2 regions of the Rubrobacter sp. M3-4 genome follow, and region 1 is predicted to be linked to the other one. Evidence: riboswitches for the same ligand, from Rfam matches in the RefSeq annotation. Region 1 holds a riboswitch; the other holds the start of a gene.
The links. A riboswitch is a leader RNA that binds a small molecule or an ion and turns the genes downstream of it on or off. The one in region 1 is predicted to bind cyclic di-AMP.
Positions count from the first base shown of each region.

Region 2: linked by a shared signal. The riboswitch ahead of AC6EKW_RS10590 (Na-translocating system protein MpsC family protein) and the one ahead of AC6EKW_RS02535 (APC family permease) in region 1 are both predicted to bind cyclic di-AMP.

Region 1 is NZ_JCBAJP010000002.1:43,953-48,156, forward strand. It holds gene AC6EKW_RS02525 (ornithine cyclodeaminase family protein) at 1-523, shown strand, start outside; gene AC6EKW_RS02530 (alpha/beta fold hydrolase) at 579-1,460, shown strand; cyclic di-AMP (ydaO/yuaA leader) riboswitch at 1,798-1,961, shown strand; gene AC6EKW_RS02535 (APC family permease) at 2,001-3,944, shown strand; gene AC6EKW_RS02540 (DUF924 family protein) at 3,937-4,204, shown strand, end outside.
Region 2 is NZ_JCBAJP010000008.1:75,034-79,237, reverse strand. It holds gene kdpB (potassium-transporting ATPase subunit KdpB) at 1-1,490, opposite strand, end outside; gene AC6EKW_RS10595 (potassium-transporting ATPase subunit F) at 1,492-1,584, opposite strand; gene AC6EKW_RS10590 (Na-translocating system protein MpsC family protein) at 1,901-2,257, opposite strand; cyclic di-AMP (ydaO/yuaA leader) riboswitch at 2,482-2,637, opposite strand; gene AC6EKW_RS10585 (putative hexosyltransferase) at 2,702-3,895, opposite strand; gene AC6EKW_RS10580 (ABC transporter permease) at 3,873-4,204, opposite strand, start outside.

The DNA.
Region 1 (4,204 bases):
TGTGCTCGCGATCCTCGGGGCCGGCGCACAGGCACGCAGCCACCTGAAGGCCCTCGGGTTGGTGCGCGACTTCCGTGAGGTGAGGGTGTGGAGCCCGCGCCGGGCCGGGGCGTTCGCCGAGGAGCACGGCATCGTGGCAGCGTCCTCGGCGGAGGAGGCGGTGCGGGGGGCGGACGTGGTGGTGACGGCGACGACTTCGCCCGATCCTGTGCTCTTCGGGGAATGGCTCTCGCCGGGAGCGCACGTGAACGCGGTCGGCGCACCCCGCCCCGAGTGGCGGGAGCTGGACGACGGGGTGCTGCGGCGGGTAACCCTCTACGTGGACTCGCGGGAGGCCGCCATGCAGGAGTCGGGAGACGTGAGGGCCGCCGGAAAGATCTTCGCCGAGATCGGGGAGGTCGTCGCCGGGGTGAAGCCGGGTCGGCGGTCGGGAGAGGAGATCACGCTGTTCAAATCGGTAGGGCTGGCAGTGGAGGACGTGGCGACGGCGGAGCTGGTCTGGCGCAGGGTGTCGGACGGATGAGAAGGTGTGGCCGGGGAGGAGCGCGTGCGGGCTCTATCGTACGGGAGGGACGAGGGTGACGTCTGATCTTTGGCGGAGAGAGCTGGTACACGGCGAGGTCGGACTCGCCGTCTGGCGATCCGGGGAAGGAGACGACCCGGTGGTGTGCCTGCACGGGATAAGCGCGCAACACCGCTCGTTCAACGCGCTCGCGAGGCGTCTCGCCGGCAGGCGGCCGCTCATCGGGGTGGACCTGCGGGGCCGGGGGGACTCGGAGAAGCCCGGTCCCGGCTCCTACGGGCTCGAGGCCCACGCGCGCGACGTGGTGCGGGTGCTAGACCATTTCGGTCTGGAGCGGGCCACGCTCGCCGGCCATTCGATGGGGGCGTTCGTCGCGCAGAGGGTGGCGCTCTCGCACCCCGAACGGGTGCGGGCGCTCGTGCTCCTCGACGGTGGCTGGCCGCGGGTGGAGGGGCGGGAAGAGCTCTCCGGCGGGGTCTCCGAGGGGCTCGCCCGCTCCTTCAGCCGGCTCCGTATGAACTTCGAGAGCCCCGACGATTACCTCCGGTTCTGGTATCCGGAAGAGGGGGTGACGATGCGGGATCTGCCACCGGAACTCGCCGACTACTACCGCTACGACCTGGAGGAGGTCGAAGGTGGCTACCGGCCCAAGGCCTCTTTAGTGGCCTGTACGGAGGATGCGGAGGACGTTGCCCGCTCGGCGCTGACCACCGCGGAGATGAGCCGCATCTCGTGCCCGGTCGCGCTGGTGCGCGCAGCGGAGGGGTTCTTCCCGGGGAGCGCGCCGCTCATCCCCGAGGAAGTGCGACGTCAGATGGAGGACTCGTTCGACGTGAGAGGGTCGATCCTCCTGGAGGACACCAACCACTACACGCTCATGTGGGAGCCGGCCGTCGGCCGGTGGGCCGGTGTGCTCCTCGAAGGCTGGACGCGCTAGAGCAGGCCTTTGGCCTTGCGGCGGCGGGTGCGCAGGACGAGGTGGTAGACCGCCGCGGCCGAGAGCACGAGGATCAGAACGGCGCTCGCGTACCACTCGGTTTGGGCGAAGAGCGTCGCCAGCGCCGCGAGCGGGTATATGCCCTCCCGGCCGAAGGCGCGGCCGCCCGGAGGCCAGCGGGCTCTGTTTGTTCTCCTCAGAAACGACGTATCCGTCTCCTGTGGCTACATGCTGACCAAACACGCACCTTCCTCCCGATGCGCCACCACCCGAACCGTGCCGCCCGGTTGACAACCCCCTGGTGCGGGGGTATACCTCCGGGAGCCATGGACGAAAAATCAGATCTTCGCCGAACCTCCGGCCGTCGGAGAGCCGGGGGACGGGGGAACCACGGGGTAGGACGGCTGGTCCTCCCCGGGGTGAATCGCCGCAACGGCGTAGGGCTTCTCTCTTCCGGTCCGAACCCGACAGCTAACCCCGCAGGCGCGAGAGGAAGGGAATGATGCGAATCACCTTGCGGCCCGCCTGCAGCCTTCCGAGATGATCAGGGCCACTCGCTCCAAGGGACATTCCTCGCGGTTCCGCACCTGGCTGCTCGAGAACCGTATCGAGGAGATGCAGGGGCCGCACATCAAGGAGGCCCGCGAGCAGCACCCCTGGTGGCAGGTGGTGTGCCTGACCGGGGTGGACTACTACTCGACGCTGGGGTACATCCCCGGCATAGCAGGACTCGCCGCGGGAGCGCTCTCGCCGATCGCGACGATGTTCATCGTCCTGCTCACGCTCTTCGGGATGCTCCCCGCCTACCGCCGGGTCGCCTACCACAGCCCGCACGGGCAGGGCTCGATCGCGATGCTCGAGCACCTGCTCTCGTTCTGGAAGGGCAAGATCTTCGTGTTGTGCCTGCTCGGGTTCGTCGGCACGGCGTGGATGTTCACGATAACCCTCTCCGCTGCCGACGGTGCGACGCATCTGGCCGAGAACCCGATAGTGCCGTCTTTCCTGCACGACAAAGAGACGGCGATCACGCTCGTGCTCCTCGCCATCCTCGGCGGGGTCTTCCTCAAAGGGTTCCGCGAGGCCATAGGCATCGCGATCGTGCTCGTCTTCTCATACCTCTTCCTCAACCTGCTCATCGTCGTCTTCGGCTTCTACATGATCCTCCAGCACCCGGCGTACCTCTCCCACTGGAAGGACGCCCTGTTGCACGGCTACGGAAACCCGCTCGACATGGTCGTCGTCTCGTTTCTGGTCTTCCCGCAGCTCGCGCTCGGACTCTCGGGGTTCGAGACCGGCGTCTCGATGATGCCGCTCGTGAAGGGCGACCCCGGCGACGACCCGCAGCGGCCCGCCGGACGCATCCGCAACACCCGCAAGATGCTCACCACGGCCGCTTTGATCATGAGCTTCTTCCTGATCACGACGAGCTTCGTCACCACGGTCCTGATCCCGCACAGAGAGTTCGAGCCGGGCGGCAAGGCCGCGGGCCGGGCGCTCGCCTACCTCGCGCATCAGTACATGGGCAATACCTTCGGGACGATCTACGACATCTCCACGATCACGATCCTCTGGTTCGCCGGAGCCTCGGCGCTCACGGGGCTTTTGAACATCGTGCCCCGCTATCTGCCGCGCTACGGGATGGCCCCGGAGTGGGGGCGGGCGGTAAGGCCGATGGTGCTCGTCTTCAGCGCGATAGCCTTCGCGATAACGCTCGCCTTCCACGCCGGGGTGAACGCGCAGAGCGGTCCGTACGCGACGGGCGTGCTGATCATGATGACCTCGGCCGCTCTGGCCGTGACGGTCGCCATGCGCCGGCAGCGCAGGCACAGGCCGACGCTCGTCTTCGGGCTCATAACCCTGGTGATGCTCTACGCCGACGTCGAGAACATCCGCTCCCAGCCGAACGGGATCGTGATCTCGATACTGTTCATCGCGGCGATCATCTTCGTCTCCCTCGTCTCCCGGGCGTTGCGCTCGACAGAGCTGCGACAGGAGGACATAAAGCTGGACGAGGCTGCCTGGAGGTTCATCGAAGAGGCGCTCTCCTCGGGTGAGATCCACATAATCGCCAACCGCCGGCAGGCGGGCGACCGTCGCGAGTACGAGCTGAAGGAGCGTGAACAGCGGGAGGCGAACCACATCCCGCGGGAGGTTCCGGTTCTGTTCCTGGAGGTCGACGTGGCCGACCCCTCGGAGTTCACCGACGTGATGGAGGTGAGAGGGGTGAGGGTGGACGGCTACCGGGTGCTGCGGGCGGAGAGCTCGAGCGTCCCGAACGCGATAGCTGCCTTCCTGCTGTATTTGAGAGACGAGACCGGCGCGAAGCCTCACTGCTACTTCGGCTGGACCGAGGGCAACCCCCTGGTCTACCTGGTCCGCTACATCCTCTTCGGCGAGGGAGACATCCCGCCCGTGACCCGCGAGGTGCTGCGCGAGGCGGAGCCCGACCCTGGGAAACGTCCCGCGATACACGTCGGTGGATGAGTTGGACCGCCGGGAGGAGATCCTGCGCTTCTGGTTCGGGGAGAGCCGGGAGTTCCGCGAGGAGTGGTTCGGGGGTGGCGAGGACTTCGACCGTGAGGTGAGCGAACGGTTCCGCGCCGACTACGAGCTGGCGGCTGCCGGCGGGCTCGGAGACTGGAAGGGGACGCCCCGCGGCGCCCTCGCCCTCATCCTGCTGCTCGACCAGTTCCCCCGCAACATGTTCCGGGGCGAGCCTCGCTCTTACGCGACCGACCACCTGG
Region 2 (4,204 bases), on a different contig from region 1:
ATGAAGTCGTCCACCCCGGCCTCCCTCGCGATAAAAGCCGCCGTCTTCGGGTTGTCCCCGGTGATCATGACCGTGCGGATCCCGGCGGCCCTGAGACGGTCGAAGCGTTCGCGCATCCCCGGTTTTATGATGTCTTCCAGCTGGATTATCCCGATGATCTTATGATCGACGCCCACGGCGAGCGGCGTACCACCCTTCTCCGAGATCTCATCGGCCACCTGCTCCAGATTCTCCGGGATTCCGCCGTCTCTCTCGGCCCACTTCTTCACGGCGTCGACGGCCCCTTTGCGTATCCCGGTCCCGTCCGGAAGGTCTACCCCGCTCATCCTGGTCTGGGCGGTGAACGGAACGAACCGCGCTCCACCAGGGTTCTCCCGCTCTACACCCTGCTCTTCTGCCAGTTCGACTATGGAGCGCCCCTCGGGGGTCTCGTCGGCGAGCGAGGAGAGGTAGGCGAACCGCCTAAGGTTCTCCTCGGTGTTCCCACCGAGCGGCACGAAGCGCGTCGCCCTCCGGTTGCCTAGCGTGATGGTCCCGGTCTTGTCCAGAAGCAGCGTGTCCACGTCCCCTGCAACCTCGACGGCCCGGCCACTCTTGGCCAACACGTTCGCCCTGACGGCCCGGTCCATCCCGGCGATGCCTATCGCCGAGAGCAGCGCTCCGATGGTCGTGGGTATCAGACAAACCAGCAGGGCGACGAGGGTGGTCACACCGACCGGCTTCCCGGTGTAGATCGAGAAGGGCAGTAGCGTCACGGTGACGATCAGGAAGATCGCGGTGAGTGCGGCGAGCAGGATCGTCAGGGCCACCTCGTTCGGCGTCTTCTGGCGGCTCGCCCCCTCGACGAGCGAGATCATGGTATCCAGAAAACTCTGTCCCGGCTCGGAGGTGACCTCGACGACTATCCTGTCGGAGAGCACCCTGGTGCCCCCGGTCACGCTGGATCGGTCCCCGCCGGCCTCTCTTATCACCGGGGCCGATTCCCCGGTTATCGCCGACTCGTCCACCGAGGCTATCCCCTCCACGATCGTGCCGTCGGCCGGGATGATCTCCCCCTCCTCAACGACGAAGAGGTCCCCTTTCTTCAGCTCGGTGCTGCTCACCCTCTCCTCCCGACCGTCCACGAGCCTCCTCGCCGGGGTCTCCGAGCGGGTCTTCCTGAGCGACTCGGCCTGCGCTCTTCCCCGGGCCTCGGCGAGGCCCTCCGCGAAGTTGGCGAACAGCAGGGTGATCAGGAGCAGAAAGAAGATCGCCAGGTTGTAACCGGTCAGGGACGAGCCGGTGAAAAGGCCGTACCCGCTCAGAAAGCCCACGACCACCGTCCCCACCTCGACCACGAACATGACGGGGTTTCTCACCATTTCCCGCGGGTCGAGCTTCTTGAACGACTCCGCCGCCGCCTGCCTGGAAAGCTCGGGGTCGAAGATCCCTCTGGAACGTGCCAGGTTGCGCGGGCGCTGCTCTTTCGGAATCCTCTGGGGGGAAGCCATCCTAAAACCTCCCCGGACGCACGATCACGTAAAGCAGATAGATGATCAAAACCAGCGAGAGGAGCCCGAGCACCAGGTATCCGGCCACGCTCATCCCATCCACCTCTGTCGAAGAACCTGCAACCTCATGACCTGCACGACCGGCGGCTCGCAATCTTCCCGTACGACCGGGCCAAAGACCTCGACGTACTCTCCTATGTAGTCGCTGAGACGGTAGACTTCGCTGCGTAAGCCATAAAGGTAGAGAGCGCACTCCGGATCCATCAGCCCATAGGCAACTCCACAACGGACCAGCAGGAGATTCCATTCTGTCCGGACCACCCCCCGCACACCCTCCAGGGAACCACCGACATCGGACCCACCCGCCGGGCTTCCTTCTTCTCGCTTCACCGTCTCCGCACCCGGATTCCTCATTCGGCCAACCCATCCTCGAATTCGATGACGTAGACCCACTCGTCCCTCTCGGGAGAAATCGAAGAGTGGACGTATAGAACCCGCCTGCCCGTACAACCTTCGAGCCTCCCGGAGAGTTCCTCCGCCCCTGAACGGAAGACCTGCTCCCGCAGGTCTTTCACCGTGTTCCTCCCCTGGACGGTGTCGACGAGGCGCCGCTCGAAGACGGTCAACACGCCACAACAGCGCACCACCGCCAGGGCATCGATCATGTAGGTGTGGATACGGTCCGGGCCACGGCCGATGATCTTCCGCAGAAAGGCCATGACCTCGTCGCTGATGACAGCCTCGGTCCTGCTCTGCCTGTGCGCCACAGATACGCCGCACCTCCTGCTTCCTGGATGCGGCAACGGCAAAGGGCCGGTGCCGCATCGCACCTCCACCTCAGTAGAGGGGTCGCAGCTACCGGCCCCATGTCCGCTGGCCCTCCCCCGCAAGGGAAAGGACCGCAGAGACTGGTCCGAGTAGATTCTGACCATCCCGCAGCATCCAGGTGGTTCCGCCCGCAACCACCAAAACCATCCCGAATGCAGCGGGCGCCCTCTTTCCTTACAGCCTACGAGGTTAGCTGACGGGTTCGGGCCGAAAGAGCTAAGCCCTACACCGGACCGCACCGGCGATTCACCCCAGGGGCAAGGCCCCACTCGGGTCCCCCGCTCTCCTCAACTTCGAGGAGATTCGGCTTCTCAGCATGTATTCAGTTGTAATTTTATTATATCACGCTGTTCAGCCTCAGGAGCAATCTTTTGCAAGCCGGTTCAAGCAACCCACCTCCAGGTGACGAACAGCGCCGTGAGCGTTGCACCTACGAATGAGCTCAGGATGAGCCACAGGAAGAGGGCCTTCCTGCTGCGGGAGAGGGTTACCCCGAGCGCGATGAAGAACGGGAACGCATCGAGAAGGAATCGGGGCAGGCTCATGAGCGGGAACAGGGGTGAAGGTGTGAGCAGGGGCACGAGCACGAGGGCCAGCGCGTAGAGGCTCAACCCCGGCGGGAGCACGAAGACCCCGAAAACCATCACGGCGAGGAAGAGGGTGAAGAACGCGAGGTTGAGGGTGTTCGAGGCGGCGAGCGAAGGTTCCGGAAGCGTGCTCACGAAGAGAGCGTGCGGCTCGGCGAGGTAGCGGGCACCCTCCCTCGCGCTCCTCCACGCCATCCGGGCGGTCGCGAGCGGATCGGTCAGCGTGCGTCCCCAGTAGGCCCGCTGCTGCCGGGCGAAGACGAGCGGGTCTCCGAAGCGCCCGGCGAGGTAGAGCGCGTAGGCGCAGAGCCCGGCGGGGACCACCGCTATCTCAGCGAGCCCCCGCCGACCGAACTCCCTGCGATTGCGCACCCACTCGAGAAAGAGCGGCAGGAGGAGCAACACCCCGAGGTTGCGGGTCGCCGCGGCGAGCGCTCCGAGGAAGCCGGCGAGGAGCAGGTCGCGCCGCACCAAGGCGGCCCAGAGGCACCCGGCCGAGAGCGCGAGGAAGAGGCTCTCGGTATAGACCGCGTTCAGGAAGAACGCCGTAGGGAAGAAGGCGAGCGTGAGCACCGAGGCGCGGGCCGCCCGGTCGCCGTGCAACCGCGCGGCCGTCTCGTAGACGAAGTAGAAGGCGAAGGGGAGAGCGGCGAGCGAGACGGCGACACCCCACGGCGCCACCCCACCTCCCAGGCGCACCCCGAGGTGCACCAGCAGCGGATAGAGCGGGAAGAAAGCCGTGCTCTCGGGGGCGTGCAGGCCGTAGCCGGAGGTCGCGATCCCGGAGTACCACGCCCCGTCCCAGTTCGCCCAGTAGCCCAGTACCCCTCGGGGGCCGGGGATGCCGCCGGGACGGGCCTGCGGCAGGAGAAAATGAGCGAGCGCCCCCACCCCGAGAAAGAAGGCGCGGGAGAGGACGAAGGTCCAGAAGACGAAACGGAGGGGGCTGCCCTCCCGCCGCGTCCTCCTAGTAGCGGAGGTTCGGGCCACGGCTTATCGCCCAGCAGGCCCCGGCGAAGCAGACGGCGGCGAGGAAGAAGACCACGGCGAGCGCCGGGAGGATGTCGAGATCCGAGATGCCGAGAGCCGCGTAGCGGGCGGCGTCCACGGTGTGGAAGATCGGGTCGAAGAGCGTCGCCACCTTCAGCGGGTGCGGCAGCATCCTGACCGAGTAGAAGACACCGCCGAGAAAAGCGAGCGGCTGGATTATGACGTTGCCCATGAAGGAGATGTGGTCTATCCGGGTCGAGACGACCCCCACGATCACGCCGAGCGAGGAGAACGCGAACGCGGCGAGGG